2 linked regions of the Pseudobacter ginsenosidimutans genome follow. The protein of the gene in region 1 interacts with the protein of each later gene in a pairwise test. Links are inferred from orthologs where the notes say so. Each region holds a gene or a part of one and is shown on either strand. Other genes may lie near its edges.

Evidence for each region.
Region 2: the proteins of dnaB (region 1) and dnaA interact in binary tests that used the Escherichia coli proteins (3 or more experiments, as listed by UniProt). The link is inferred for Pseudobacter ginsenosidimutans from one-to-one orthologs.

Annotation. Positions count from the first base shown.
Region 1 is NZ_CP042431.1:2,676,991-2,693,103, forward strand. The notes cover bases 5,495-8,493. They hold dnaB (replicative DNA helicase), read left to right. Parts: upstream 5,495-6,200; coding sequence 6,201-7,787; downstream 7,788-8,493. Other genes in these bases: FSB84_RS10940 (hypothetical protein), read right to left, coding at 5,495-5,601; FSB84_RS10950 (RsmE family RNA methyltransferase), read left to right, coding at 7,800-8,493. In the rest of the region: FSB84_RS10900 (hypothetical protein), read left to right, coding at 1-212; FSB84_RS10905 (hypothetical protein), read left to right, coding at 212-451; FSB84_RS10910 (hypothetical protein), read left to right, coding at 481-810; pheT (phenylalanine--tRNA ligase subunit beta), read left to right, coding at 892-3,336; FSB84_RS10920 (hypothetical protein), read left to right, coding at 3,352-3,636; FSB84_RS10925 (hypothetical protein), read right to left, coding at 3,645-3,899; FSB84_RS10930 (cell division protein ZapA), read left to right, coding at 4,062-4,358; FSB84_RS10935 (DUF6263 family protein), read right to left, coding at 4,365-5,219; more of FSB84_RS10940, read right to left, coding at 5,350-5,494; more of FSB84_RS10950, read left to right, coding at 8,494-8,516; FSB84_RS10955 (TerC family protein), read right to left, coding at 8,606-9,424; FSB84_RS10960 (quinone-dependent dihydroorotate dehydrogenase), read right to left, coding at 9,493-10,542; FSB84_RS10965 (acetyl-CoA C-acyltransferase), read left to right, coding at 10,661-11,839; FSB84_RS10970 (hypothetical protein), read right to left, coding at 11,903-12,562; FSB84_RS10975 (DUF1800 domain-containing protein), read left to right, coding at 13,002-14,681; FSB84_RS10980 (DUF1501 domain-containing protein), read left to right, coding at 14,718-16,113. UniProt on the Escherichia coli protein: The main replicative DNA helicase, it participates in initiation and elongation during chromosome replication. Travels ahead of the DNA replisome, separating dsDNA into templates for DNA synthesis.
Region 2 is NZ_CP042431.1:2,972,140-2,988,119, forward strand. What follows is about bases 6,564-9,429. They hold dnaA (chromosomal replication initiator protein DnaA), read left to right. Parts: upstream 6,564-7,212; coding sequence 7,213-8,646; downstream 8,647-9,429. Other genes in these bases: FSB84_RS12125 (hypothetical protein), read left to right, coding at 6,564-6,932; FSB84_RS12140 (RagB/SusD family nutrient uptake outer membrane protein), read right to left, coding at 9,156-9,429. In the rest of the region: FSB84_RS12095 (sugar phosphate nucleotidyltransferase), read left to right, coding at 1-683; FSB84_RS12100 (carboxypeptidase-like regulatory domain-containing protein), read left to right, coding at 883-1,290; FSB84_RS12105 (hypothetical protein), read right to left, coding at 1,429-2,223; FSB84_RS12110 (ABC transporter permease), read right to left, coding at 2,361-3,656; FSB84_RS12115 (ABC transporter ATP-binding protein), read right to left, coding at 3,668-4,600; FSB84_RS12120 (NAD(P)/FAD-dependent oxidoreductase), read right to left, coding at 4,716-6,299; more of FSB84_RS12125, read left to right, coding at 6,555-6,563; more of FSB84_RS12140, read right to left, coding at 9,430-10,550; FSB84_RS12145 (SusC/RagA family TonB-linked outer membrane protein), read right to left, coding at 10,565-13,537; FSB84_RS12155 (PQQ-dependent sugar dehydrogenase), read left to right, coding at 14,261-15,682. UniProt on the Escherichia coli protein: Plays an essential in the initiation and regulation of chromosomal replication. Binds in an ATP-dependent fashion to the origin of replication (oriC) to initiate formation of the DNA replication initiation complex once per cell cycle.

The sequences.
Region 1 (16,113 bases):
CTCTTACCAAACGTAGTATAACATTGCTGGCGGCCATTTTGATACTGTTCACCGCCTGTAAGATCACGCTTTTATCGGCCTATGACCAGGTAACGGACAATGTGCTGTCTGAAATGCAGCAGTCCACCACCGCCTTTTTTGTGAAATATGAAACCACACCTTCTGCCCCGGAACTGAAATACCAGAACCAGCAGGCGTTCTACCAGGGCTGATGACCAGCTCCCGTACGCTCCGGATCCGCAACAGCGCCATTGAGAAGAACAGGCCGATGATCACCATGCTGGACCTGCTGGATGAGAATATCATGCTCATGGATTCCCTGCACAAACTAAAACCAGATGGCCTTCTCGCTCCCCATGATGTTCGCCTGCTCAAAAGTGCTTTCGAGAGCCAGTATACTGCCATGTTCAAATTTGTGATGGCCCTTAAGAGCAGGGCTGCCGCTCAGTAACCTTATTCATTCATCACTTTACATCAGCTATGAACCTCAATATCTCCAACCTGGCCAAAGACATGCTCAATGCAGCCAAACCCATTCTCAACGATTATTGGAAAGAAGTAAAACCCTATGTTGAAAAGGAAAGCAAAGCTTTTGCGCAAAACCTTGCGATGATCGCCAAACTGAAACTTCAGGGAAAGATCACCCGTGAAGAAGCGCTGATCCATATTCAGATCCAGCGGAACTCGTACCGGGCAGTACTAACCGCAGTGGAAGGCCTGGGCATCCTGATGGTGGAAAAAGCGCTCAATGCAGCCATCGGCGCTATCAGGAATGCAGTGAACACTGCCATCGGATGGAGTTTGCTCTAAGCCCCTCAAGGAACTTCAACCGCCAAACATTACCTTTGCGGGGAAGCCAATTGGAGTTAATCACAATATATCAATTCACGGATGACTATTTCTTATAACTGGTTACACGAATACCTGCCGGCAACTATTGAACCTGAAAGATTGAGCAAGATCCTGACTTCTGTTGGACTGGAAGTGGAAAGTCTTGAAAAATATGAAAGCCTGAAAGGAGGGTTGCAGGGGCTGGTAATTGGTGAGGTGCTTACATGCGAAAAACATCCCAACGCCGATAAGTTATCTGTTACCACTGTTAATATCGGAAGCGGTGAACCGCTTCAGATCGTTTGTGGGGCACCGAATGTTGCTGCCGGTCAAAAAGTGATCGTGGCACCTGTGGGCGTTACCATCTATCCGTTAGGTCATGATCCCATCACCATGAAAGTGGCCAAGATCCGCGGAGTGGAAAGTCATGGAATGATCTGCGCCGAAGATGAGATCGGATTGAGCGATAACCATGCCGGCATCCTGGTGCTTCCTGCAGAAGCCAAAACCGGAATGCCTGCCGCCAACTATTTCCAGCTGTATACAGATTGGATCTACGAGATCGGCATCACACCCAACCATATGGACGCCATGAGCCATATCGGTGTAGCACGTGATGTGTGTGCTTATATGAGCCATCACGACAAAAAGGATTTTCGCGTGAAATCCCCGTCAGTGAACGCTTTCAAGGCCGATAACACCAGTCTTCCCATCACTGTGGAGATCGAAAACAATGAAGCCTGCCAGCGATACAGCGGCGTATCTGTTTCAAATATCACTGTAAAGGAAAGCCCTCAGTGGCTGCAGGATAAACTGCGCGCTGTTGGCCTTCGTCCTATCAACAATATCGTAGACATCACCAATTTTGTTCTGCACGAAACCGGTCAGCCATTGCATGCGTTCGATGCAGCTGCCATCACGGACAATAAGGTGATTGTAAAGAATCTCGCGGAAGGGACTCCCTTCATTACGCTGGATGAGAAAGAAAGAAAACTGAGCGCTGAAGATCTGATGATCTGCAATGGTGCTGGTGAAGCGATGTGTATTGCCGGCGTGTTCGGTGGTATCAAAAGTGGTGTGAAAGAAACTACCACCAATATCTTCCTGGAGAGCGCCTGGTTCAACCCAACGGATATCCGAAAAACATCTTTCCGTCATGGTTTGAGAACAGATGCTGCTGTCCGTTTCGAGAAGAATATCGATATCAGCAATACGGTGAACGCGCTCAAACGCGCTGCACTGTTGATCAGGGAACTGGCAGGAGGCGAGATCAGTTCTGAACTGGTTGACCTCTATCCACAACCGAAAGAGAAAGCGGCGGTGCAATTGAAATATCATTTTCTCCGCAAGCTGAGTGGTAAGAGCTATCATTTCGATTCTGTGAAGAAGATCCTCGCCAGCCTTGGCTTTGAAGTGATCAAGGAAGGGATGGACGATCTCTGGATCGCTGCTCCATACTGGAAGCCTGATATTACATTGCAGGCAGATGTGGTGGAAGAGATCATGCGGATAGACGGGCTCGACAATATCGAGATCCCTGCCGCGATCACGCTGTCTCCTTCAGTGGAAGCCGACCGGTATAAATATCTCTACAAAGAAAAAGCCTCCAATTACCTTGCAGCAGTTGGATTCAACGAGATCTTCACCAACTCCATCACCAATGCCGCTTACTTTGATGAAGCGGACCTCGGCAATGCAGTGAAGCTTCTCAATAACCTGAGCGCTGTGCACAATATCATGCGCCCCTCCATGCTGGAAACCGGTCTGGAAGCCATTCTGCACAACCTCAACAGGAAGAACCAGGACCTCCGGTTCTTCGAGTTCGGTAAAACCTATTCTACTTCCGGCTCCGGCAAGTATGAAGAGCACGAGCATCTCTGCGTATACATTACCGGCAATGTGGAAGAACAGAGCTGGAAATCCAAGGCTGTGGCTGCGGATCTCTATCATCTGAAAGGTATCGTGGCAAGGATATTGCAACTCTGCGGAATAAGCAAAGTGAGCTGGAAAGCGGCGGAAGACAATACTGCTGCCAAAGGCAAGCTGGTGAATGCCCTGCAGGTGTTGATCGGGCAGGATGTGATCGCTGAACTGGGGATGGTGAGCAATACAGAACTGAAACGTTTCGATATCAAACAAGCCGTTTTCTATGCAGACTTCGACTGGCAGCAAATGCTGAAGTTCATGGCGAAGCAAGACCTGAAAGTGAAAGAACTGGCCAAACAGTTGCCGGTGTACAGGGACCTGGCCATGATCGTTCCAAAAGCCCTTGCTTATGCTGAAGTGGAGAATGCAGTGAAGAAAGCGAAGCTCGACAAGCTCCAGCGCATACAGTTATTCGATGTTTTCGAAAGTGAAAAGATCGGTTCCGATAAGAAATCACTCGCCATCAGCTTTACTTTCCTGGATGAAGAAAAAACTTTAACGGACAAGGAGATCGATGGCATGATGAACAAGATCATGGACGCCCTTGAAAAAGACCTGAAAGCCGAGATCCGGAAATAGTTAAAAATTTATCCCATGTCGCAGACAGAGTCATTGAAACGGTTCAATGAAAAATTGCAGCTTGTGGTGCAACAGTACCAGGCTATGCAGCGGGAGAATGTCCGGTTGCAAAAGGAGCTTCAGGATCTGAAAGGGAAGGAGGAGCTGCATGTATCACAGATCTCCGAGCTGGAGAACAAGGTGGCGGCGTTGAAGATGACGGCCGGTCAGATAGAAGTTACTGACAGGAAAGAATTGGAGAAAAAGCTGAACCTCTACATCCGGGAGATAGACCGGTGTATTGCCATGCTTGGAGACTGACCGATTGATTATACCCGTTTTACCAGGCGCATTTTTTGTTCGTCCTCGCCCTGGGATAGCTCAAGTGTGTATACGCCGTAAGGCAGGTCGTTGAGGCCTTTCCAGGTAACAGTATTATCGCCTTTGGGAACATTGGCCTCCATGCGGCTGCATTCTGCGCCTTTTTCATCTCTGAGGATGGCCCGGAGGCTGGAGCGGATGGGAGCTACTAACTCGAACGTAAGGACGTCGATGAAAACGGAAGACTTGACTTTAGCTAACATGGTAGTCGTTTGGTTTTGGGATTTGAAATCATAGAATACGGGATCCGGTTGTCCTTGCCTTAACCATCCAAAACGATCCAGAGTTGGTCCTTAATACATGAAAACGTCCGTTGTGAATACCGTGTGGATAAATATAGAGCACCTATTTCAAATTTGCAAGCAATGGAAGAATTAATTCCAATAAATGTTGTGATAGGCGACAGAACCTATCGGATACGCATATCCCCTGTTGATGAGGAAGTGGTCAGAAAGACCCTGAAGCTGATCAACGACAAGATCATTGAGTTCAAAACCAATTTTGCAGGGAAGGATATGCAGGACTATGTTGCGATGGTGATCCTCTGGTATGCCACACAACAAAAAGCGGCCGGAAACCAGCCGCTGATTGATCATGAATCGGAACTTCAATTGTCCGCCATGGAAAAAATGTTGGATAAAATATTGTCTTCCGAAAGCTGAGCCGGATTATTGACGGTTCAACAATGCGTCTGAGTCTATCTTGATCTTAAAAGGGATTTCCTGTCCCATCGTTTCCAGTTTTCCTTCCCCTTCCATGTTGAGTTTTTTAGCCTTTACCAGGCCTGAAGCAGTCTCCATGGTATACTCGCCTTTGAGAAGCCCTGTCAGGTCCATATTCATGGTCATTCCGCCCTGCTGCATTTCACCACTGCGGCCAACGGTTCCGCCGAAAGAAATAGTTGCATTGGCGCCCTGGATAGAAACCACTCTGTAGTTGAGTACATATTTAGCATTGGTCTTTGGATCAGTGAGGCTGTCAATCCAGGTATCTCCGGTTTTGAAAGTCTTGCCTTCAGGAAGGTTGGCGATGATCTCGAGGCTGGTTCCAACCTTGCTCATGCTTTCTCCCATGCCACCGCCCATATCGTTCATGATATCGCTGGCTGGATCTGCTTTTTCATCGCTGGCAGTGATCATTCCTTTTTTATCTGTAGTGATATTTACAGGAGTATTGAGTTTTGCGCTGAAAGCTTTTCCGAATTCGCTGTCGGCATCTTCTTTCTTATCTGAGTCGTAGCTCATGGTCTGGGGACCTGCCTGCATATCCATCACAACACGTGTAAGGATGGTGTTGAGTTTATTATCTGTGGCGGTAACATCGGTTACACCTACTTTGCTGGTGAATTTATAGTTGTTCACCATATCCATGGACTGGCCCATCATTTCCATGGTCATCACCATTTTCATGGAACTGGTGGATTCGATCTGCTGGCCTTTCTTGAATTCGGCTTTACGGGTAATGGTTTGGGCAGAGGCAGCTCCCGTGATCAATACTGCTGCAATGGCGATGAATTGTTTCATACAATCTTTGATTATTTAGTAAGGTTAGTCGCGCGGACGCGATCGATATTGCAAATGAAGGCTAAAATAATTTATTGGGGAACAGAAATAGTTGCGCCGGAAGAAATTTCAGGCGGGTGAGCAGTAAAAATCAATTTCTGGAGATAAGAAAATGGAAGGGAGGCAATCGGCGCATGTCCATCAGCCTTTCCAGCTTTACCGGTTTGCGCAGCATTTTGGGGAAGGAAGTGATCTGCGCTATTTCAACAAGATTGCCTTTGGCTATAGCTGCGGATGTGAGTATGCGACGACAGAGTTGTTCATGATGGTCCAGAAGGGCCAGCTCTTTCGACTGACTGTCGTTCAGCAATACTTCAAAATGTTTCAATTGATACACCCGCATAAAACTGGCTTTTGCCTGATGCTAATTTCGGTTTAATAACAGATATTTCCTATGGTTGTTTGACGTTTTTTATTACAAATACCTTCGCGGTACCGCTTTCAGCTTTGCAGCAGTCCGCAAACCCGCACTGCATCGGGTTTTTTACCAGCCGGAAACCAGCTAAAACAACCTCCTGCTACATCTTGATTATTGCATGTTTTCACCAAATTTCGAGGGCCTTTTTCTTTCGCACAGCCTGTGTGAATTTCTTTTAGGAACGGGTGCCAAACTTTTGTAAATTGGGGATAGGTATAGCATCAGTGTGGATAACCCATCAAACCCTGTGGGTACACTGGTGGATTGCGGGTGATGAAATATAGATCGGAAAAAATTTTTTTCGGGACGATGGAGGGGTTTATATTCGCCCTCCTGACTGACGCGGTAACATTGCGATAACCCTGTAGTAACATTTTCGTAACAACAAGGCTGGATACTAACCCGCAAGTCATTGGTTGGTCACCCCAATTAATGTGACAAGCCCTTTTTACGCCTATACCTGGAAAAACTGCCCGAAACGGCTGCTCTAACCAATGTGTTTAACTTATTATTGACCCTCTTGAATGGACTTGACTAACCTTAATAAAGACCGAAAGAATAATCGGCGCAAAGGTTCCCTGGACCTGAGCACGATGGTATATGGCAAAGTACCCCCGCAGGCTAAAGACCTTGAAGAAGCTGTCCTTGGAGCCATTATGCTGGAAAAAAGCGCTTTCGATACCGTTATTGAGATCCTCAAACCCGAGTGTTTTTACCTGGATGCCAATCAGCGTATTTACCGGGCCATGCAAAGCCTCCAGCAAAAGAACCAGCCTATCGATATCCTTACCGTGGTGGAAGAGCTGAAAAGTAAAGTAGAGCTGGAAATGGTAGGCGGTCCGTACTACGTGACCCGTCTCACCAACGCTGTTGTATCATCCGCCAATATCGAAGCGCACTCCCGTATCATCCTTCAGAAATTCATTCAGCGCGAACTGATCCGTATCAGCGGAGAGATCATCAGCGACAGTTATGAAGACAGCACGGATGTATTCGATCTCCTGGACGAAGCGGAGAGCAAGCTTTTTGAGATCACCAACAATCACCTTCGTAAAAACTTCGACAGTATCGATTCTGTGTTGGTGAAAACCGTACAGCGTATCGAAGATATGCGCCACCGTACGGAAGATATCACTGGCGTGCCCAGTGGATTTCCTTCACTGGACAAAGTCACCTACGGATGGCAGCCATCGGATCTGATCATCCTCGCTGCCCGTCCTGCGGTAGGTAAAACGGCATTCGCCCTTAACCTGGTCCGCAATGCGGCACTCAGCAGCAAACAGGTACCTGTGGCCTTCTTCAGCCTTGAGATGAGCTCGGCACAGCTGGTACAACGTGTACTCTCAGCCGAAAGTGAGATCTGGCTCGAAAAGATCTCCCGTGGTAAAATGGAAGAGCATGAAATGAAACAGCTCTATGCCAAGGGGATCCAGAAACTGGCGCAGGCGCCCATTTACATCGATGATACAGCAGCCCTCAACGTATTTGAGCTCCGAGCCAAGGCCCGCCGTCTCAAGAACAAACATAATATCGGCATGATCATCATCGACTACCTTCAGCTCATGAGTGGTGGCGGTGGTAAGAATGTGAACCGCGAACAGGAGATCAGTACCATCTCCCGGAACCTGAAAACACTGGCGAAGGAGCTGATGATCCCCATCATCGCACTGTCCCAGTTAAGCCGTGCGGTGGAAACGAGAAAGGAAGGGAACAAGATGCCACAGTTGAGTGACCTTCGTGAATCGGGCGCCATCGAACAGGATGCGGACATGGTAATGTTCATTTATCGTCCTGAATACTACGATATCACTTCCAATGAAATGGGAGAAAGCAATAAAGGTGAAACGCACGTGCGTATCGCGAAGCACCGTAACGGTTCGCTCGAAACCATCAAACTCCGCGCCCAGCTTCATATTCAGAAGTTCGTGGAAATGGAGGAAGATGATTTCGGTGGTCTCGGAGGCGGTGGCGGCAGCTGGAGACCTGTACCTACTGATGGCGGCGGTGGCGGCGCACAAGGCCAGGATGGCGGTGGAGCCAAGCTGTATATCCAGGCCGGTAGTAAAATGAATGATATGCCTTTCGGGGATGATGACGATTCTCCGTTCTAAGTTGCTGCTCCTATGAGTTTGCCAATCTTCTTTTACGCAGAACCTGTAACAGTGAACGAACTGGTGCAATTGCCGGAGGAAACTTCAAAGCATATTGTACAGGTGCTTCGTATGGACAATGACGAACATCTTCAACTGGCCGATGGCAAAGGCAATCTCCACCTGGTGGTCATCGCAGAAGCACATAAAAAGAAATGCATCGTAAAAGCGTTGAGCACCACCGTTAGTCCGGCTCCTGCAAGAAAGATCAATATCGCTATTTCACTGTTGAAAAATGCCAGCCGGTTTGAATGGTTCATGGAGAAAGCAACCGAGATCGGTGTAACCGAAATTATTCCGCTGATCTGTGAACGCACGGAAAAACAACATTTCAAGAAAGAAAGATTCGAGAATATCCTTGTCAGCGCGATGCTGCAAAGCCAGCAATCCTGGTTGCCTGTATTGCATCAGCCTGTTCACTATGAACAGCTCTTCCGCCTGGAAGATACATTGCTGGCCTCACAGAAATTTGTTGCGCATTGCGGGGAAACTCAAAAGACGTCTCTTGCTTCGGCTGTCGACTTCAGCCAATCATCCCAATTTATTTTGATCGGTCCGGAAGGGGATTTCACACCGCTTGAGATCAAACTGGCGCTCGATCACAAGTTCACTCCTGTAACGTTGGGGGATACCCGCTTACGCGCTGAAACGGCAGGAGTGGTGGCTGCTACATTACTCTGTATTCATTAATCACATTTTGTCCGGTAGCTCGCGTCCCCGCGAGTGGCAATAAAAAAGCGGAGCCATTGGCCCCGCTTCTATCCTGAATATTTAGCTGATCAATGTTGTCTGCTTGCATTCGTCCCTGCCGGACTGTTCTCTTTGAGCTTTGGCTCTCGCAACTCCACCGGTTTCTTTTTCTTCTCGCGCTTGCGCATCCACATATTCAGCAGCTCCACACCAAAGGAAAATGCCATCGCAAAGTAGATATAGCCTTTATCGATATGGCTGTGGTGTACAGGCTCCAGACCTTCAAAGAAGAGGCTGAAACCAACCATCAGCAGGAAGGCCAGGGCCAGCATCTTCAGCGTGGGATGCTGATGGATGAAGTTGCTGATCTTGTCTGCAAAGAAGAACATGATGATCATGGCAATGATCACGGCAATGATCATTACCGGTACGATGCGCGCAAGTCCAACAGCCGTAATGATACTGTCGAACGAGAACACCATATCAATCACAATGATCTGCGCGATCAATGAACCGAATGAAGCTGGCTTATTGTTCTTCGGATTCAGCGATTCCTCATCGCCTTCCAGCTTGTGGTGGATCTCCTTCACTGTTTTGTACAGCAGGAACAGGCCACCCACAAACATGATACAGTTACGCAGGTTGAATGAAACATGCGTACCCCTTATGTCGAATCCGAACAATTCCGAGTTACCGTTCTTTACCAGCCAACCGATGGCCATGAGTAAAAGGATGCGGACGGTGATGCCGGCAAACATCCAGATACGGCGGGCCTTGAGCTGTTGTTCTTTGCTCATTCGTCCCATCAGTATCGACACGAATATCACGTTGTCGATGCCGAGCACCACTTCTAGTGTAGTTAGTGTTAATAAACTGATCAGTGCGTCGATCGTAAATAACTGCTCCATGAGCGGGTCAAAGTTTTAAAAGCTGAAAGTAAATTAGTAGTGGTTGGTTGCTGTTTGTTACAGTTGATCTACGCTTTCCATTTGCTGCTGATCTTTTTCACGATAGCGGGACCTTCATATATAAAGCCTGTCCAGATCTGCACCATCACTGCGCCTGCAGCGGCTTTGGCGGCTGCATCTTCACCGGTGAAGATACCACCTGATCCGATCACCGGGATCTTTCCGCCCGTCTTCTCACAAATATAACGTACCACTTCCGTAGAACGCGTGAGCAACGGCTTTCCGCTTAGACCTCCGGCGCCAATGGCTTCCAGGGTGCTGGCGGGTGTTTGCAGGTTATCACGACTGATAGTGGTATTGGCGGCAACCAGTCCATCCAGTTGGATCTCAAGTGCCAGGTCTACCACATCATCGATCTGCTCAACGGTAAGGTCTGGTGCAATCTTCAGTAATAACGGTTTAGCTTCAGCGCCGGACGGCGTGAGCTGGTGATTGATTGTCTGCAAATGCGAAAGGATCTTGTGCAGGGAATCTTTTTCCTGCAGTGCACGTAAGCCCGGTGTGTTGGGCGAGCTAACGTTCACCACAAAATAGTCCACAACATCATAGAGCTCCCTGAAGCAGATTTCGTAATCTTTCCAGGCATCCTCATTGGGCGTTACTTTGTTCTTACCGATATTGCCGCCAATGATCAATGGAGAAGAAGCATGTTGCTCTTTCCATTTTTTCAATCGCGCAGCAACTACTTTAACGCCGTCGTTGTTGAAGCCCATACGGTTGATCAGGGCCTTGTCTTTCGGCAAGCGGAAAAGCCTGGGTTTATCGTTCCCCGCTTGCGGTAGCGGTGTAACAGTTCCGATCTCCACATAACCGAAGCCCATCACTTCCAGTTCACTGAGGAAGAGGGCATTTTTGTCGAACCCGGCAGCCAGGCCAATACGGTTAGGGAAATGAAGCCCAAAAAGAGTGGCAGGGTTTGCTGATACGGGTTTGAATGACGCTGTCAGCATTTTGCGGATGAAGCCGATGCGGCATCCAAGTTTGAACGTGTTCATGGCAAAATAGTGCACACTTTCAGCATCGAAAAGGAATAGTAATTTGCGAATTAACTGGTACATATTGGGGTGCGAAGATAATGCAACTTTAACGGACAGCTATTTGGCGGGAAGAAAATGGATTATTAACTTTGATACAGAAGGTTGCATAAACAACTAATGAATCACTTAAACATATTTTATGCAGGAAGCATATATCGTAGCAGGGTATCGTACCGCAGTTGGTAAATCCAAGCGGGGGGTATTCCGTTTTTATCGTCCGGATGATCTGGCCACTGAAGTGATCAAATCGCTGGTAGCTTCTGTGCCCGGACTGGAGCCTAAAATGGTGGATGATGTGATAGTGGGCAATGCGGTTCCCGAAGCGGAGCAGGGCTTGCAGGTGGGCCGTTTGATCGCTGCCAAAGCGCTGGGTATTGAAGTACCGGGCATGACAGTGAACCGCTATTGTGCGTCCGGCCTGGAAACCATCGCCATTGCTACGGCGAAGATCCGGATGGGAATGGCAGAGTGTATTGTTGCCGGCGGAACCGAAAGTATGAGCCTGGTGCCAACATCTGGTTGGAAGCCTGTTCCTTCTTATGCTATCGCGAAGGATGAACCTGATTATTTTCTCGGCATGGGGCTTACAGCAGAAGCTGTAGCCAAAGAATATGAAGTGAGTCGTGAAGACCAGGATGCTTTCTCTTACCAAAGCCATCAGAAAGCGATCAATGCTATCAAGAATGGCTATTTCAAAAGCGGTATCCTGCCCATCAATGTGGAGCAGGTATATGTGAACGAAAAAGGAAAGCGCGCAGTAAAAAGCTATGTAGTGGATACTGATGAAGGACCACGTCCGGATACCAGTATGGAAGCGCTGGGTAAATTAAGACCAGTGTTTGCTGCCAATGGTACCGTAACAGCCGGTAACTCTTCTCAAACCTCTGATGGCGCTGCCTTTGTGGTAGTGATGAGCGAAAGGCTGGTGAATCAGCTGGGATTGAAACCTATTGCACGTCTGGTTGCCTGTGCATCAGCGGGTGTGCATCCCCGTATCATGGGCATCGGTCCGGTGGAAGCAGTTCCCAAAGTGTTGAAGCAGGCCAATATGAATCTTGGTCAGATTGATTTGGTAGAATTGAATGAGGCCTTCGCTTCACAGGCGCTGGCCGTGGTTCGTAAACTGGGCATCAATCCGGATATCGTGAACATCAATGGAGGCGCTATTGCGTTGGGCCATCCGCTGGGATGTACAGGTGCCAAGCTCACTATTCAGATCACGAATGATATGAAGCGATTGGGCAAGAAGTATGGCATTGTTACTGCCTGTGTTGGCGGTGGACAGGGGATTGCGGGGATTATTGAGAATATCAGTTAAGAGATTGAAATAGATTAGTTGCAAGCCTCCGGTGAAAGCCGGAGGCTTTTTTGTTGGACGATATTAATCGGGATGAAAAATCTGCGGAAAATCGTCATAATTACCCTCATTTTTAGGCTTAAAGAATCCCTGAATGCAATTGGGATTTCTGATGCAGATCTGGATATGAGTTTTTGAAATGATGCCTGAGCCTTCAAAAGCTGGCCCTCCTTCAAAAAAAGCGCCGCGTACAGAATCGAAAATCCTGAACCTGGTATGACCTTCAGTTCTTTTATCATCACTGATCCTTTTCTGAAATTTAGCATGCATATATTCTATCACTGCACAATCAAGGTATCTTAATAATTTGTCCTTGTGTATGTCGCCTTTAGAATCTTTATTGATCGGGAGTGGGGTACCTGTAGACAAGTAAGATTCAGCCATGGTATTGTAGTAATTTGACAATAGGTGGATATACTCACTGTCCAGCAAATCACAACAATAACCTAATTGAAGCACTGCTCCAATTACTGCAGGCTCCGAAATTTCACCACGGGCTTTTTTCTCCAATGCCCATAGCCAGGCTCTCTCCTCATTGTTCTCCCAAAAATAAAAACCATGGCCCAACCACTCGAATGGCTTTTGGCTAAATTTGATTCTATCGGGCTGTGAAAGCAATTCATCCCGTACTGCGGCTTCACAACCGTGGAAACCGAACACCAGGTTCGACTTAAAATCATACATATACTCCGCTATTTAGAAGCGGAGTACTGCTCGAGGATTTTATAGGGTTCTGTGTAGTTGCCGTTCTCATCAAAGATGCCTGCGTCGACCAGGTCTTGAAGCGCCTCTTCACGAGTTAATTTCCTCTGTCTCAGACTTACCGCTAAATCCATCATTCGCTGATAGTTTGCTCTTTCTTCGTCTGTCCATGTATACATAAGAGAAAATTTAGAGTCACTAATTTACAACTTCTTTCGAACAAACTTTTCTCCCAACCCTTCTCACGTCAACATCCCCCCGAACTCCTGATTCCTCAAAATCCCTGTCGAAGCACGCTTTTCACCCCAATCCGTATTATTACGATTTTCTCTGAATTTTTACTTGTTGATGGACTATTTCTTTCAAATGGCAACATTTTTGAGCATAAATAGCGTTAACTGCTTACCCCAAAAATAACCGTATGGATAGAAGAGCATTCTTCGCCCTGAAACCAAAAGCCAATACTCCTGCCACCTCGCCATTCGGCGGGCTCCGCCAGATCACTTCAGGTTTGAACCCTTACACGGGTCCCTGGACTACCAATGAAGTAGCGCACCTGCTTAAAAGGACCATGTTCGGGGCTAAAAAGTCTGATGTGGACTATTTTCGCGCCATGTCAATGGATGCCGCTGTGGACGCGCTTTTGAACGTACCCGCAACAGTACCTGCTCCTCCGGTAAAAGCATATAGCAATGAAGATATCAACCCTGCCGATCCGGATTTTGCTATCCCCATTGGAGCAACCTGGGTGAATACACATACCAACGACGGCCAGGCGAACTACAACAGGATCATCAGCTGGAAAGCCTGGTGGACTTCCCTAATGATCAACCAGGAAAGGAATATCGGTGAAAAGATGAACCTCTTCTGGCATAATCATTTTGCCACAGAAACCGGATTTTATAAAGTGGGCATTTACGCGTATCGTCATTACCTCTTGCTTAGAAGTCATGCCACAGGCAATTTCAAAGCATTGGTTCGCGGGGTAACCATCGATCTTGCCATGCTCAATTATCTGAATGGCATGCTTAGCCGAAAAGAAGCGCCAGACGAGAACTATGCACGTGAATTGCAGGAGCTTTTCACACTGGGAAAAGAAAACAATCCAAACTATACTGAACCAGACGTGATAACGGCAGCACGCGTGCTCACCGGCTGGTGTATCAATGAAGCAACAGATGAGGTTTTCTTCGATATCAATCGCCACGATACAGGAAGCAAAACCTTTTCCTCCTTCTATGGCGGTACTACCATCGCCGGCCGTAGCGATGCCAATGCAGGTGAAGCTGAGCTCGACGATCTCCTCACCATGATCTTCAACAAAAGTGTGGAAGTCTCAGAATTCATGGTGCGCAAACTCTATCGTTATTTCGTTTATTATACCATTGATGCCAATACGGAAACCAATGTGATCAAACCATTGGCCCTGCTGTTCCGCAACAGCAACTGGGAAGTGAAACCTGTGCTCGAACGCCTTTTCAAAAGCGAACATTTCTTCGATGTGCTTTCACAGGGCTGCCTGATCAAAAGCCCGCTTGACCTCACTATTGGTCTCTGCCGTGAGTTCAATGTTCAGTTCCCTTCGCCAACTGACTATGAAGCTTATTACGGCTTGCTGGACTTTGTAAGGTTCCAATCAGCCGAAATGCAGCTAAATCCCGGCGACCCTCCCGGTGTGTCCGGGTGGCCAGCATACTATCAGATTCCACAATTCCACGAGGCATGGATCAATTCAGATACCCTGCCTAAAAGAAATATTTTCTCAGACGTATTGATTGGCTCAGGCTATATGAGGAATGGTCAGGTACTTAGGATCGATCCCGTAGAATTCACCAACACACTACCCAATGCAGTTAACCCGGATGTGCTGATCAATGATGTGTTGAACCTCTTCTACCGGGTACCCTTATCCGATGCATCCAAAACCATCATCAAGAATGCGATCCTGCTTACCGGTCAAACGCAGGATTACTATTGGAGCAATGCATGGAATGCATACAAAACCGATCCCACCAATATGGTGAAATACGAAGTAGTTTACCTCAGGCTACAGGCATTGTACAAATATTTCATGAACCTGGCCGAGTACCAATTAGCTTAACCCAACCGCCTGCTCCCGCAGGAACAACCAATTACTATGAAACGCAGAGAATTCTTTTCACAAACTTTGCCGGCAGCCATTACACTGCCCGGACTTTTCAAAGGTTTTTCTGTTAAAGCATATACCGGCTCTTCGCCATTGATTCACTCTTTACTTGCTACCACCGAAACAGATAAGGTACTGGTACTCATCCAGCTCAATGGCGGCAATGATGGATTGAACATGGTAATACCTGTTGAGTTCTACGCAGGTTATCAGAATGCAAGAAAGAATATCGCTATCCCTCAGAATAAGGTCCTTACCCTGAACGGCGTGGTAAAAACAGGATTGCATCCTTCCATGGCCGGCCTGCAAAGCCTTTACAACGAGGGCAAGCTGGCGATCGTTCAGGCTGTGGGTTATCCCACACCCAACTTCTCGCATTTCCGCGCCACAGATATCTGGATGAGCGGCTCCGATTCAGAACAGGTGCTCACTACAGGATGGACAGGCAGGTATCTCGCCAACGAGTTTCCCAACTATCCTAACGGATACCCCAATTCGCAGATGCCGGACCCGCTGGCCATTCAGATCGGTGCCGTGGCCGCTCTGGCACTACAGGGACCTACCATGAACATGGCGATGAACATCAGCGATCCCAACAGCTTCTATGATTTTCTCGAAGACATTCAGGATACTGTTCCGGATACACCATGGGGTAAGGAACTGAAATATATCCGTCTTATCGCCGGACAAACGGAGAGATATTCCACCGTTATCCGCGCAGCAGCCAGGCGTGTACCAACACAGGGCAGCTACCCGGGCAATAACGACCTGGCGCAACAATTGAAAATTGTAGCAAGGCTCATCAAAGGCGGATTGAAAACACGGATCTATATGGTGAGCACCGGAGGATTTGATACACACGGAGGCCAGGTGGAAGAAAAAGATACCACCACAGGAATGCACGCTTCACTGCTCGGCAATCTTTCTAATGCTATCAAAGCGTTCATGGATGACCTTAAAGGTCTTGGAGTGGAGGACCGCGTGATCGGAATGACCTTCTCCGAATTCGGAAGACGCATCAAATCCAATGGCAGCTTCGGAACTGACCATGGAGCCGCCGCGCCTGTATTCGTATTCGGCAAAAATGTCCGCCCGGGCATTGTAGGAAACAATCCCAATATCCCTACCAGCACTTCGGTGAACGACAATGTGCCTTTTCAATACGATTTCAGAAGTATTTACGCTTCCCTGCTCAGTCAATGGTTCTGCGTGAAAGAAACCGATCTGCAGACCATCATGTTTAAAAATTTTCAGAACATCCCACTGGCTTACAACAATGCCTGTACCACTACCGGCCTTGACGATGTGATCCGGAATTCAGGCGATCAACTTATCATTAATTATCCTAATCCGTTCACCGAAACCACCAGTATCACCTTCAAAACAA
Region 2 (15,980 bases), 300 kb from region 1 along the record:
ATACCATCTGCGAGTACGATGTAAAAGCCGTGCTGGATATGCCGCATTCCGCGCTGGGTGTGAAGAGGGTTGACGATCCCCGGGAATTCGGCGTGGCCGAGATCGGGGAGGATGGGTTTATCAGCAGGGTGGTGGAAAAGCCGCAGATCCCCAAATCGAATATGGCGCTGGTGGGCATTTACCGGATCAAGGAATCCGCTTTCCTTTTTCAATGCCTGGAAAGTAATGTGCGTAACCAGGTGATGACGCGTGGCGAATATTCATTTACAGATGCACTGGAATGTATGATCCGCCAGGGGGCAAGGTTTCAGGCCTTCAAAGTACAGAACTGGTTCGATTGCGGAAAGAAAGATACACTGCTGGAATCCAATGCCACCATGCTGAAGAAATTCGGCAGCATGATCTCCCAGGACCATAACTTCGAGAACACTATTATAGTTCCTCCTGTCAGCATCGCGAGGGGCTGCGATATCCGCAATTCCATTGTGGGCCCCAACGTCAGTATCGGCGAAAAGACCGTGGTCAATTACTCCATCATCAAGAACTCCATAATCGGCTCATTTGCTGATCTGTACGATATTGTACTGAGTGAATCCCTGATCGGCAGCGATACCGAAGTGAAGGGCGAAAGCCGGAGTCTAAACATTGGTGATAATACGGAGATCGATCTTGGGAAATCATGACAATTTTCCCTTAAAATTTCTTTAAAGCTTCACCCGTTATCAGGGAGATTGAGTAACTTTCATGGCTGAATGCAACATTCGGTATAGCTGTCTTGTCTTTTTACAGAGAAGACAGAGTATGGACAGTGTGATCGGCAGGTAATCAACTTTGCCAACCTTTTAAACTCCTATTATGAGAGTTCGGAAAAAAATGCTCCTTATGACGGCAATCCTGCCGCTGGCCCTTTTAGCCAAAGCTAACAATGGAAATAATGGGGAGAAGGAGCGCGGAAAAACAGAACCTGTTTTGTATGGCATGGTAGCTGATGCTGTGACCAAAAAGCCTGTGCAGGGAGTAACATTATCCATTACTACTGCAGCGAAGGGACAGGAGAACGTGAAGGATAGAAAAGAATATGTAACCGATGCGGCAGGGCAGTTCAAAGTGCCTCAGATGCCGCCAGGTGAGGTGGTGATCGTGTTAGAGAAGAAAGGCTACAAGACTTACAAGAAAGAGAATGTGATTATCAAAGAAGGAGTTTCCCTTAAAATGAATTTAGATCTGACCGCCGATGAAGATGAAAGTGACGTATTTCATCCACTAATGCGGATGATGGACGGTGATTAATACACATCGGGGTTTACCCACAGTAAGAAGCCGCTTTGTAATACAAGGCGGCTTCTTGTTTTTGTAGACGTTTCCTTTATTGTGACTAAAAAAAGCGGAACTGAGAACAGTCCCGCGTATAACGCAAATGAGAAAACACTAATCGTGTAAAAAATCAAGATTTCCGTCTTCCTTCTTCAGTGTAACGGAATCTTTTTTGAAATACTTCCTGTATTTGTTGGTAACTGATTCCGGTTGTTCATTGCCGTTAATGCTGAGTTTACTGTCGTTGTAGCGGATGGTATAGTCTTTCTTCGTATCCAGCAGTCCGTCTGCTTCCATGGCATAGATCATCTCCTGGTATCCCTTCAGCTCGATCTCTGCTTTTTTGATCTCTTCTTCTGCGCTGCGGATAGATTTTTCTATGTCCAGCTTGTCGAACCTGATATTCTCTCTGGCTTCTGCAATTTGTTTTTTGGCGCGCCCGATCTGTTCCTTCACTTGTTTCTCATGGCGCTCCTGGCTAAGGCGATGTTCTTTTTTCGCTTTTTCCATTTGCAGTTTTACTTTTTCCATCACTTCTTTGCTGATGTGTTCGGTTGCTCCCGTGGAGTGCTCAACAGCTTCTTCCACCTGACGTTGTATGGCTTCAAAATCGATATTCTTCAGCGCTTCTTCTGCATGGAGTTGGGCTTTTTCGATATCGATCTGGTCAAGGGACCTGAGCATTTCCTCCTGTGCTTTTTTCCAGTCTTTGGTCATTTGTTTCTGCAGGTTGCCCCTGGCTTTTTCAAGCTGATCCAATTCTTTGTCCAGGTCTTTGAGGTATTGTTTCTTAGCCGGATCTTTTGATTTTTCCTGGCTGAATGCGGGGGAGGTTATCAATACTCCGGCAATGGCGGCGGCTGCCAGCATGGGGCGGACAGTCAGTCTGTTCATGTGTGACAATTTCATGCGAACATGGTTTTAATAGTAATATACGATGGTTTTCGTAATAAAGTACGACGATTTTCGTAAAATGTTGCATGGAGCTTGAAAAAGAAAAAGGTGCATCTTTCGATACACCCTTTGAAACTTATTGTGATACGTAATCAGTTACTTCTGAAAGCCCATTTCCACATTTCTTTCCAGGTAACTTTTTTACCGTAGAGGAGGATGCCTGTGCGGTAGATCTTTCCTGCCAGCCAGGTGGTGCCGAGGAAACCGAGTACCAGCAGGACCATACTGGTGATCAATTCCCAGACTGCCACGCCATCGGGGATGCCATGTGCCACGCGTGCCATCATTACAACCGGTGAAGTGAGCGGGAACAGGCTGCCGAATACGGCGAGGCTGCTGGTAGGATCATTCACCGCTTTCATGGCGATTACGATCGCGAAGATGATGGGCAATGTGATTGGCAGCATCAGGCTTTGTGCATCCTGTGGATCCTCATTCACGGCACTGCCAACAGCAGCGAAGAGAGATGAGTACAAAAGATAGCCGCCCAGGAAATAGAAAAGGAAACAAGGCAGGAGCAGGGGCAGCATTTCTTTCACCTGGTCAAGGAAAGTAGCCGCTCCACCCTGAGGCATTTGTTGGGCAACATCTGCCATCTGACTGGCCGCCGGGGTGTTTACACCCATCACGAGTGTTACTATCAGGTTCATCGTAACACCCAGAACGATCCATATAAGGAACTGTACCAATCCTACTGCACCGATGCCAAAGATCTTACCCATCATTAGTTGTATTGGCTTCACGCTGCTCACGATCACTTCTGCAATGCGGTTCACTTTTTCTTCCATCACACCACGCATTACCATGGTACCGTAAATGAAGAGTACGATATAGATCAGGAAGCCGGAGATCATGCCTACTGCATAGGCAACTCCGGATTTATCCTGTTTCTTATCGCTTTCAAGTTTATTGATATCGAGGATGGCATCACGTTGCGCACTATCGAGTTGTGCTTTTGAAACGTAAGCCAGCATTTTGTGTTCCTTTATCGTGTTGTTGATCCTCTTTTCCACTTTTTCCCTGGTGATCAGTCCGAGGGACTTTGCAGTTCTGATACGGATGGAATCAGTAGCAGAGTTGAATTGTTCAGGAATGTACATGTAGGCATTGAAGCTGCCTGACTGCACACTGTCGCCCAGTTGATTTTCCTTCAGAGAATTCTGAAATGTGAAGCTGATATCTCCGTCGTTTTTCAGTTTTCCTTCAAAGACGTTAGATCGGTCAGACACCAGCACCTTTACAGAATCTCCTCCTTTAACAGAGAACCAGATGATGGCGGCATAGAATCCTGCAAACAGCAGGGGTAATAATATCGTTGTCAGCAGGAAGGTCTTTTTACGAACCCTGCTGGTAAATTCTCTCTGTGCAATGATCCAGGTTTTGTTCATGGTCAGTTGTTTTAAGCGTTGATCGATTCAAATTGACGGGCAGTGGGCGTTCCTTCCACCAGCCTGATAAAGATCTCGTTGAGCGATGGCAGTATTTCCTGGAAAGCGGTTATACCTGTGGGTTGGTCCAGGAAAAATTGCAGCACATCATTGGGTCTGCGGCCTTCGTGGATCTTCACTACCAGTTCATGCTGATTTTGTTCGATCACTTCAAATACATCTGATATGATTGATTTCGGATTTTCTTCAAAGCTGATACGGAAGAGATGTTCCTTGAACTGTTGTTTCACCTGTTTTACGGTGCCATCCAGGATCTTTTGTCCTTTGTTCACAAGAATGATATGATCGCAAATCTCTTCCACCTGTTCCATCCGGTGGGTACTGAAGATGATGCTGGCGCCGTTTTTGGCCAGGCGGTAGATCTCGTCCTTGATGAGGTTGGCATTCACAGGATCGAGTCCGGAGAAGGGCTCATCGAGGATAATGAGTTTCGGTTCATGGAGAACGGTAGTAACAAACTGCAGCTTCTGGCTCATCCCTTTACTGAGGTCTTCCACTTTTTTATTCCACCAGCTCTGCATATCGAAGCGGATGAACCATTCTTTCACTTTCTCTGTGGCAGCGGCCTTGCTCATTCCTTTGAGTTGAGCGAGATACACAGCCTGTTCACCGATCTTCATCTTTTTATACAAACCACGTTCTTCCGGCATATAGCCTGTGAGAAGAATATCAGTCTGTGTGTTGAAAGGTTTTCCGTTGAACAGGATCTCACCCTCGTCTGGGTAGAAGATGCCGGTGATCATTCTGATGAGGGTGGTTTTGCCGGCTCCGTTGGGGCCCAGCAGTCCGAATATGCTACCGGGCGCCAGTGAGAAACTGATATCGTCCACTGCTTTCTGGGTAGCATAATACTTCCTGAGGTTTTTGACTTCAAGGATGTTCATGAATAATGCTTTGGTGAAGTTGAAAAAATAGGGGTTACGTCCCCGGAGGGGTAAAGCAACCACTCTTTAGTAGCATAAAAGTTAAAATTATTACAAACGGTTCCAAATAAACCTTTCATGAAGGCTGCAGAATGGCATGGATGGCAGCGGCTACGCGCTCACCGTCCATTGCGGCGCTGACGATGCCTCCGGCATATCCCGCGCCTTCAGCACAGGGGTAAAGATTGGTGATCTGTGGATGCTGCAGGGTTTCTGCATCGCGTGGGATCCGCACCGGGCTTGATGTCCGGCTTTCGGTGGCTACCACCAGGGCCTCATTGGTGAAGTAACCGCGGGCGCCATGACGGCCTGGCATCTTTTTACCAAATTCTTTAAATGCCTGTTTGAGGGAATGATGAACGAAGCCTGGGAGCACATCTTTCAGGGAAGCGGCGTGAAGGCCCGGCAGGTAGGAGCAGTCGGGCAGTGTAGAAGAGACTTTTCCTTCCACAAAATCGACCATCCTTTGCGCGGGCGCAACCAGTTTTCCGCCACCAGCGTTCCATGCTTTTTGTTCCACGGCTTGCTGGAAATGCATGGCGGCAAGTGCTCCATATTTATTATACGAACCGAGGTCAGACAATTCCACGGATACCACCATTCCTGAATTGGCGTAAGGATTATTTCTTTTGGAGGGAGACCACCCATTTACCACCAGTTCGCCTTCGGCAGTGGCAGCAGGAGCGATGATACCGCCCGGGCACATACAGAAAGAAAAAACACCACGTTTATCTACCTGTTGCACCAGACTATATGAAGCAGGCGGCAGGAATTCTCCACGCGAAGGACAATGATATTGCAGTTGATCGATGAGTTGTTGCGGATGTTCTATGCGCACACCGAGTGCAAATGGTTTTGCTTCAATCAGTATCTTACTATCGTGCAGGAGTTGAAAGATGTCGCGGGCGGAATGTCCGGTTGCCAGGATCACTGCATCGCCGTGGAACATATCTCCTCTGGCAGTAGTAACAGCTTTGATGATCCCATCTTTTATTTGCAGGCCTGTCACTTTTTGTTCGAAGAGGAATTGGCCTCCGCAATCGATGATGGCTTCGCGTATTGCGGTGATGATCTGTGGCAGTTTGTTGGTGCCAACGTGAGGGTGTGCTTCGTACAATATCTTTTCATCTGCGCCGAACTGAACCAGCAGTTGAAGGATGCGGTTGACATCGCCGCGTTTGTTACTTCTCGTGTACAGTTTTCCATCACTGTAGGTGCCTGCGCCACCTTCTCCGAAGCAATAATTGCTTTCCGGGTTCACGATCCCTTCTTTGTTCATTTGTGCAAGATCTCTTCTTCTTGCCCTCACATCTTTTCCTCTTTCAAGTATGATGGGTTGAATACCAAGTTCGATAAGTTTCACTGCAGCAAACAATCCTGCTGGTCCGGCGCCAATGATCACCACTTTATTGGCAGAAGCAGATACATTGCGTAATGGAATGGTAGCCGGTGTTGCAGGGTGGAAGGGTTCATTCACGAATACATTGATGGTAAGCTGTATCCATGTTTGCTTTCCACGCGCGTCAATAGAGCGTTTGCGGATTTGGTAGCCTGTGAAGGCATTGGATTGTATACCGAGATGACTGGCAGCATATTGCTGCACGATGTTTGCATTGGCTGCTTCAGATGGTAGCAGTCTGAGTGTAAATGTTTGTTGCATGGTGTCAGGTAGTTAACCTAAAAGACCTTTAATGAATATGGGTATTATTGTACCCGAAGCTGCAAAAGTAGTGAATGAGGGCGACAAAAAAACGCAAACACATCATGACGAAAATAATGTCTGTTGTGCAGATTTCTTGACAAATTATATTGAAAAAGTAGAAGTACGATTGTTCTTTTTCTTTCAGGATGGAGAAGCTTTTAAGGTATAACATTTTTCCATTTAGTGCCTGGAAAAAAGGGAAAAAATTTTTCCGTGGCGGGTCAAAAAAAAGAGGGGGAAATTGGAGTTCGTTTCAAATTATTTGTATCTTCAATGACATCAGTCATCAGTTATTTTTTTATGAAGAAATGTGCCTTCAGATATGAAACGCCTGGTAATTTCTTCATCCAGATTTTCTGCAAAACCACTTGCGAAAAAGATTCCGTTCAGTGGGAGCAAGATATCCGGCCGGAACAGAAGTATGTAAAGAATGTTTCGCGGTGTTTGCTTAACTATCTCTGCTACCTTACAACAACGAGTGAAGATGCTTCGGTTCAATCAGATCGTATCAAACGGTTTTTGGCGATGGGTGCTGGAATCTTTTCCACATCCTTTTTGATTGTTGACAAAACTTTTTCTGTAAAACAGTGATTAAAATTCCGGCTGATCAGTTATTGCTGATCAGCAGACTACATCTGTGTTTATACGAAAAGTAAAGATTAATCTACTGTAGATAAACAATGTAGTAATTCCTAAAAAAACAAGTGAATAAAAAATTTTTTTATCCACAGGAAATTTAGATATTCGCACCCCTGCTCAAGTTTTTTTTGATGAATTAAATCAGAGAAAGTCTGAAATCCTGTGAAGAATTTTTGCGGTTGGCATGATTAAGGCATATTCCTAACTCAACATAAAAACTGCTTGTAGAATAATGGCAAAATCTTTTGACAAAGTTTGGAGCAATTGTTTGGAAATTATCAAGGACATAGTTGAGTGGCAACATTTCAAAACATGGTTTGAACCTATCAAGCCGGTTGAGTTAAAAGAAAACATTTTGGTAATCCAGGTACCCAGTCAGTTCTTTTATGAATACCTGGAGGAACATTATGTGAATTTGTTGGCAAAGACTTTGCGTAGAGTGCTTGGGAAAGAGGCCAGGCTGGAGTACCGGATCATGGTTGATAGTGGTAACCATTCCAACAAACCATTGACGATGGATGTTCCTACACATGGTTACAAAACATTTTCCAGTAATGAAATGGACTTTCCACTCATCATACACAATCCGGTAAAGAATCCGTTCGTCATTCCGGGATTGAAGAAAATGCAGATCGATCCGCAGCTCAATCCTATATATACGTTCGAGAACTTTATTGAAGGCGATTGCAACCGTGTTGCCCGTCGTGCCGGTAAAACGGTAGCGGAGAAACCAGGAGCCAGCTCCTTCAATCCGCTGGTGATCTATGGTGGTGTAGGATTGGGTAAGACTCACCTGGCGCAGGCCATCGGTAATGAAACAAAAAGACTTCAACCTAATAAGGTAGTATTATATGTAAGCTCGGAGAAGTTCATCAACCAGTTCCAGGACCATAGCCGGAACAATGCGATCAACGACTTCATCCATTTCTACCAGCTGATAGATGTGCTCATCATCGATGATGTACAGTTCTTCAACCGTGCAGAGAAAAGCCAGGATGCTTTCTTCGCTATCTTCAATCACCTCCACCAGAGCGGCAAACAACTGATCCTGACATCAGACAAACCGCCGAAAGACCTGGAAGGTGTACAGGAGCGACTGCTGAGCCGCTTCCGCTGGGGCCTCAGTGCAGACCTGCAGGTGCCGGATTACGAGACCCGCATCGAGATCCTGGAGCGCAAGATGAAGAACGACGGTCTTGAAATGCCTCGCGAGGTGGTAAAATACCTGGCCTATAACGTGAACAACAACGTCCGCGAACTCGAGGGCGCTTTGATCTCATTATTGGCACAATCTTCGCTGAATAAGCGGGAAATTGACCTCGATTTGGCAAAAAGAGTACTCCGTAATTTCGTGAAAACCAGCAGCAAAGAAATTACCATCGAGACGATCCAAAAGATGGTATGTGAGTATTTTGATGTGCCGTATGATAAGCTGTTGCAGAAAACCCGGAAACGGGAGATTGTTCAGGCCCGTCAGATCACTATGTACCTGGCGAAGGCATTTACCAAGAATTCATTGAAAACCATCGGTGAACATTTTGGTGGAAGGGACCATACTACGGTTATCCATTCCTGCCAGACTGTAAAAGACCTGATGGACACAGATAGTACCTTCCGCGAAAGCGTGATGGAGTTGCAACAGAAAGTGCAACTGGCTGCCATGTAAATCTGATAAGATATTTGTTATATAATAAATCCCGCTCTGATCAGCGGGATTTGTTTTTTATAATGCTGAGAATAAAAAGATTAATTGAGTTTGGAAATTGAAATTTTCCGCTTATTTTTGCCGTCCATTAAGCGGAATGCTTATTACGGTGAGGTGCCTGAGTGGCCGAAAGGGCCGGTTTGCTAAACCGTTGTACGAGCTTAAACTTGTACCGAGGGTTCGAATCCCTCCCTCACCGCAAAAAAAGGTTCATAAAACGAAAGTTTTGTGAGCCTTTTTAGTTTTACAAAATTCTCAAATACGCTTCAGGTTGAAGAGGATGGATCAAGGATCAAGTTGAAAAATTTAGGGTCTATTCTTTCGCCCAAAAAATCCAATAAGAAATACTTGATGCAAAGTTTCAGCGTATTGCCAAATAGTAATTATTCAATCCCTGCAACCTAAACAAAAGAAGGGTGCCATTTGACACCCTTCTTTTAGCATGCTATAAAATTGATCTTATTACCTCATCAGTTACAAGGATATTTTGAATCCCAATCCACTTCAGACAACAATCGGGGGAACTCAGTCCAAACCTGGTGTTCTGCATTGTCTTTAGGTAATGTACTCAACCGGTCATAGCGGCGCATATCGAACCAGCGATGTCCTTCCATGAACAGTCCATAGCGGCGTTGGTTCAGCAGTTCATCCAATACGGCATCTGATGTTACGGCACCTGCATAATCATTCAGTCCGGCTGCATCCCTTACGATATTCAGAATACGCACTGCTTCATCCAGATCGTTGGACTGCATGGCTGCTTCCGCTTTCATCAGCAACAACTCTTCATTACGGATGATGCCTACCGGCGAAGAAATTGTTTCAAACATCTGCACTTCATAAGGCATTAGTGGAAATCCTGTTGGAGCCAGCGGATTAGTTCTTTGTTTCACTTTTGCTGTACCATCTTTTTTGTTTCTGGGTAAACCAAACACACGTTTATCACCAGCTTCAGCCTCAGGTACAAAATTAACCTGCACCAGTGTGGTTACATTGGTAGCGTTTTCATTTTGAAAAAATGGATTGGTAGCATCATTGGCTGTTGTAGAATAGGTGAATTTCGGGCCTGCATCCATAGAACCAGTCTCATTGATGAAAGACTCGTTCAATGCACTACTCAAGGCTGCCCAGTCTTTCTGGTACATCGCAACACGGGCAGCTACAGCACGGTTGAATTTTCCGAATTTTTCCGGAGTTTCAAACCCCGCCCACCCTGCGGTCATAGGAAATGGAAAGGTATTGCTTCCTGTTTTCAACGCCGCATTACCATCTTCCACTAATTGTTTAATATAGGCCAATGATTGCTCATAAGTGCTGAAACAACCTGGCTTCAGCATATCGCCGGGCACACGGAGATCAGTGAAGGAAGTACGGATACCCTTGGAGTAAGCCATGTTTGCAGCATTGAGCATAACGTAGGCCTGTACGGTTTTTACAAATCCTTTCACTGCAAGTTTTTCAGCATCGGAAAGTGCAGAGGACTTCTCTGCAGATTGGTGAAGGATTTCGGCACGGCGGCGGGTTTGACTGGCAGCGCTGTACCAGCCCATCATCAAACCACCCGGATCGATGGGTTTGCTGCCCTGAAGTTCTTCATGGAAGCGGCTTTCTGTGGAAGCATAATAAACAACTTCTCTGCCAATACAGCCGCTCCAGGTATAATTTGCAGAAAGACCGTTGCGCATTACAGACTGAACTCCAACTCCAAGCTGATTGATCTGTTCTTTGGTAGCATTGTTCAATACGGTTTCAACAGCCGGATAATTCGGGTCGGTAACCAGTTCAGTTTTGGTACAACCTTTCAACAGCAAGCCTGCTGCAAAAAGTGTTGCCAGTGATATGCTGATTTTATTCTTTATTCTCATGATAGCAATAGTGTTTAGAATTCAAAATTTAAGTGGAAGAAGAATCGGCGTACAGCTGGGTGTGGTGCCAGGTCAACGCCGGTGGATAAAGCGCCGCCTGCGTTGCTGGTATTGAAGTTGGAAGCTTCGGGATCATACCCATAGTAATCAGTGATCAGGAGCAGATTAGATCCTGAGATACCTACACGAACGCGCTCAGGTCCTTTTTTCAAAATACTCTTCAGCGCAGATTCGGGAATAGTATAATAAAGAGATGCTTCTCTCAGGCGAATGAAGCTGGCATCAAAAATAAAGTTACTGATTACCTCTGCCTGTCTTTCCCTGCCAATTACATCCTCTTTTCCTGGCTGGCTGTAGTCATGTGTAGTACCACCTTCATCTTTCAGCAATTTGGTAAGCGAGGCATTATGTCCACCCTGGCTGGTATGCCAGAACATGCCGAACTCGAATCCTTTTCCAAATCGCACTGTGTTTCCCCAGCTCATCTGGAATTTCGGTTGTGACTCTTTGTAAGGAACAAGCACATTGTTTTCATCAGGACCATACCACAGAGTAGGAGATTGACCCTGCACCAGGCGTTTCCTTCCATAATTACCAAACCCTGAACTACCAACAAATGCAGGCGGAACATCCAGGCGGGTAATAAGCGATTTGTTAAACCACCATTGAATGTTGGTAGACCATTCGATATCTTTCTTCCTGATGATAGCAGCATTGAGACCCAATTCAACACCTTTGTTTTCCATATCTCCCACTGGGAAAACTGAAAGGCTGCTAACACCTGTTCCTGCGGACAGTGTGAAGGGGAAAAGGAAGTCCTGGATCTTCTTTTTATAATAGGTGGCTTCCAGCACAACACGGTTATCAAAAAGACCCAGATCAACACCGAACTCCAGCTCGGTTGCCCTTTCAGGTTCCAGGCGGCTCAGTCCAAGGGTTACCGGTGCAGCCACACCCAGCTGTCCACCGTAGTTTATCGGAGACATGCGTGAATAAGCTCCGTTGAAAGTGGGGAATCCGGAAGTTTGTCCATATGCGATACGCGGCTTCAACATCGTTACAGGAGCCACATTCCAGAATGCAAAATTGGTGAGATTAACAGCCAGTGAAGCTCTGGGGAAATAAAACCATTTGTCGAAATTCAAACCTGCCAATGTGGATTTATCGGCACGTACACCTACACGGCCGATCACTTTATCGTCCCAGTTGATATCCTGGCTGAGGTCAAGCGCTACTACCGCTTCTTTTTCTACCAGGCTTTCAGTAGTCACACGCTGACCTGTGCTGGGGTTACGTTGACCACCGAGCAATCCATCACCCTGGATCCAGGAAATATCACGACGCTGATCATCACGTAATACCACAGCGCTGGTAGTGAGATCGATATTCTTTCCAACATTCACATTATATGCCAATGATGTTTGGAGATAAGTATAAAATATTTTGTTGAGTGAGTAACGTGTGGCTCCTTTCAAACTATTGCCAGACTGGAACTGCATGTCTTCCGGCATATATGCCCTTGGCTCGGAGAGAATAAAATCGATACCGCTTCTGAGTCCGAGCTTCAGGGAAGATCTTTCCTTACGCAGCAGCCATACGTTCATTTCACCTGAATACAGGAAACGGTTGGTCCTTTCCTTATTCTCTGCCCTGTCTACCACTTCGAAAGGATTTTGACCGGTATTGGGAGACTCAGGATACTTTCCATCTGCCGTTTTGTTCAGGTTAATGAAATTAGGAATATGGGCAATGGAATAAGCCAGCGCCACACCATTGTTGTCATTACCGGCAAAGCCGCGGCTGGTATTGGTGTTCAGGTAATTGGTACTTAGTTTCAGATCGATGAAATCAGTAAGCTTATGGTCCAGGTTGAGGCGGATACTGTGACGTTTGTATCCTGTATGTTTCTGGATGCCTGTTTCACTTTGCAGTGATCCGGCAATGAGGAACCTGGTTTTATCAGTTCCGCCGGATACAGTGGCATTGGTATTACTGATTAAGCCTGTATTACCCCAGATCAGTTTTTCATAGTCCCAGGTTTGTCCGTTGGCGGCACGGAACAATTCCAGTGTTCTATCCTTACTCAACGCATAACTTCCGTTGTCCGCATCAAAGTTGTTGATCTTTTCCTCAGTCCAGTTTTCTGAGCCCAGCAAATGCAGTGCACGCGCCATACCCAGATCCTGGGAAACGTTGATCCTCGTCTTACCTGATTTACCGCGGCGGGTAGTGATCACAATCACACCGCCATTGGCGCGTGTTCCATAGGCTGCTGCAGCTGAAGGACCTTTCAGGATATCGATTGATTCGATATCACCGGGATTGATATCCGAGATCCTGTTGGGGGCCTGGTCTTCAGATCCCGCATTTGAGCCTACCGCACCGCTGAACGAATTCGTCCCTGCGCCAGAAGGCAACTGGCTGTTGTTTACGATGATCCCATCGATCACATATAACGGTTCTGAAGAACCGATAACTGTAGATACGCCACGAAGACGGATAGACATACCTCCACCCGGAGCACCCGTATTGGCTGCAATAACAGCTCCTGATACTTTACCGTTCATGGCGGCATCCAATGTGGGAGGACGTGTGCTACCTGTAAGTTCTTTGGCACTCAGTCTGGTAACAGCATTTGCTGCGTTACTTCTTTTGATACCGCCTGCCAGTCCGGTAACTACCACCTCACTTAAGTTGATGGCTTCTTCCGACAAAATAATGGTGAGGTCCGCAGCAGCAGCAACGGTGCGTGTGGTAAAGCCTACGTAAGAAACTGTAAGCTTGTCTTTTGATGCTACTGTGAGAGTGAAAGTTCCGTTAGAGGAGGTCTGAATGGAATTTCCGGCTTTATTGGTTACCGTAGCGCCGGAGAGCGGTAAACCATTTTTGTCTGTTACTTTGCCCGTGATTGCTTCCTGGGCAAACGAAAGGAATGGGAATAGGAGGGCCAGCAGGAGCAGGCTGACCCCTCGAGTCAATTTCATCATGTGTTAATTGTTTGGCTTTAATAATATAAACCGCATAATTAACAATTAGTTTCTGCTCTGATTCTATACGTGATGACGAACTAAACAAATAGCATTCTGAATTATAGTAGTATCTACTTGTATTCCCGGCTAAAAACACCGGAAATGATAATAGCCCTTCTGAATGTACAATTTCCATATGTTATGTCAAATGAAAAGCGCCTGTGAGCGCCGGCCTGACAAAATTTGGCACCGTCATCCGGTTTGGTTGCTCGATGGAAATCCTCTTGTCGGCTAGAGCAAATTAAAAGATTGCATACATCTCCTGTTCTGGAGCGGACAGTCAATAAGAATATCGTTAAACGGAAAGATGAGCTGTAAAGATTATTCTGGCAACGGAACTCCCAATAAAAAATGCTGAAAGATTTGATATCACGATCTAACGGTATACTATACCTGCTTTTAAGTTATCCTGCATACTACAGCACTGGAATTTCCTGCATATCCTCTGTGTAACTCTCTCCACAATATTTTTTTTCAACAGCAACAACCAACCTTCCCAAAGCCTCGTAACTCCTTCGGTCTCCCATTCATTTCTTCCCGGGTACCCATCCTGCCTGCCCCCCGTTCCCGTACCACGAACCTCCATTGTACTATCAATTACAATTCCGTACTGCATTGCAGGAATTAATCACTTGTATGAAATATACAGTTCTCATTTATTAAACAATTAAAACCAACTTTATGAACAAGAATTGTATGCAGGCTTTGCGGAGCAGAACGCCTCTGTTCTCCATCATCACTGGTTTATGTTTTCTTTTGTTATTACAGGCTTGTAAGAAAGGAGACCATATGCCGGGCAAGGAGATCGATCTGAAACTCATCGCAGACAACCTGATTTCTCCGCTTGGGGCGATGTCTGCACCTGATCAGAGTAAGCGCCTGTTTGTGATCGATCAGATCGGTAAAGTTTGGATCATCGATAAGAATAACCAAATGCTGCCGGTTCCGCTGATCGATCTCAGCAGCAAAATGGTAACACTGAATCCCAATTATGATGAACGCGGCTTACTGGGGCTGGCATTCCATCCCGGTTTCAAAAGCAATGGGAAATTCTATGTGTATTATAACCTGCCGCCCCGCAGTGGCGGACCCGCACCTGGCGCCAACTGGAATAATCTCAGCCGTGTTTCGGAATTCAAAATCGCAGCAGCAAATCCCAATATGGCGGATATGAATTCAGAAAAGATCCTGCTTGACCTGGATGATCCGCAAGGCAACCACAACGGTGGCACCATCGCATTCGGACCTGATGGCTATCTGTACATCGCCATCGGTGATGGCGGTGGCGCCAATGATACACCCGTCGGACATGCAGACGATTGGTATCCCGTAAATGCAGGCGGTAACGGGCAGGACAATGAAGCTAATCTCTTCGGCAATATCCTTCGCATAGACGTCAACAGCGGTTCGCCATATGGCATCCCGCAAGACAATCCCTTCGTGAACAAACCAGGCAGAGATGAGATCTATGCTTTCGGTTTCCGCAATCCTTTCCGTTGTTCCTTCGATATGGGCGGCTCTCATGGGTTGTATGCAGGTGATGCCGGACAAGTGTTGTATGAGGAGATCAACCTGGTAAAAAAAGGCGGCAACTACGGATGGAATGTGAGAGAAGGAAGGCATTGTTTCAATGCAGCCAACAATAAAGAAGAATTGCCATCCTGCCCGCTGGTAGACAATATGGGTATGCCGCTCATCGATCCTGTGATCGAATTGAACAACTGGCAAAACCCCAAAGGCGGAAAAGCAACTACCATTATCGGAGGCAATGTCTATCGTGGGCACGATATTTCCGGCTTGTATGGCAATTATATTTTTGGCACTTTCTCACAAGGTCCGGGTACGCCCAATGGAGAGTTATTTATTGCCAGACCTTCTTTCTCCGGCAACTGGGATTATTCAGAACTGGTGCTGAAGAACCGTCCGGATGATATCGGATATTATCTCAAAGGATTTGGTCAGGACAATATGGGCGAAATGTACCTCACTGTATCCAGTATGGCCGGGCCTTCAGGAAATACTGGAAAAGTATACAAGCTGGTTGAAGTCAAAAAGAATGGCAAACCTGATAAAGATGATGATATCAAAAAAGGAGATTACTGATCCATAACATAATATTACGATCATTGGCCGCATCGGTTACTGGTGCGGCCAATACCTGCTTCAATGCCTGATCCGGGTCAACTGTAAATTCAATCCATTGGAAATATTTCTATTACCTGCGGGTCCTGTTCTAATGCCAGACTATCAAACGCTGTTGCAGCATACTTTCTTCCATTCTGATCAATGAACAAAACTACTTCCAGGAACATTGGTTGCAAGAAATTCCTTTCCCCATTTGCACTTTTATCCCCCCTTTAAACCCTTTTCATTTTTATCTTTTTACATTTGTTCCCACCAT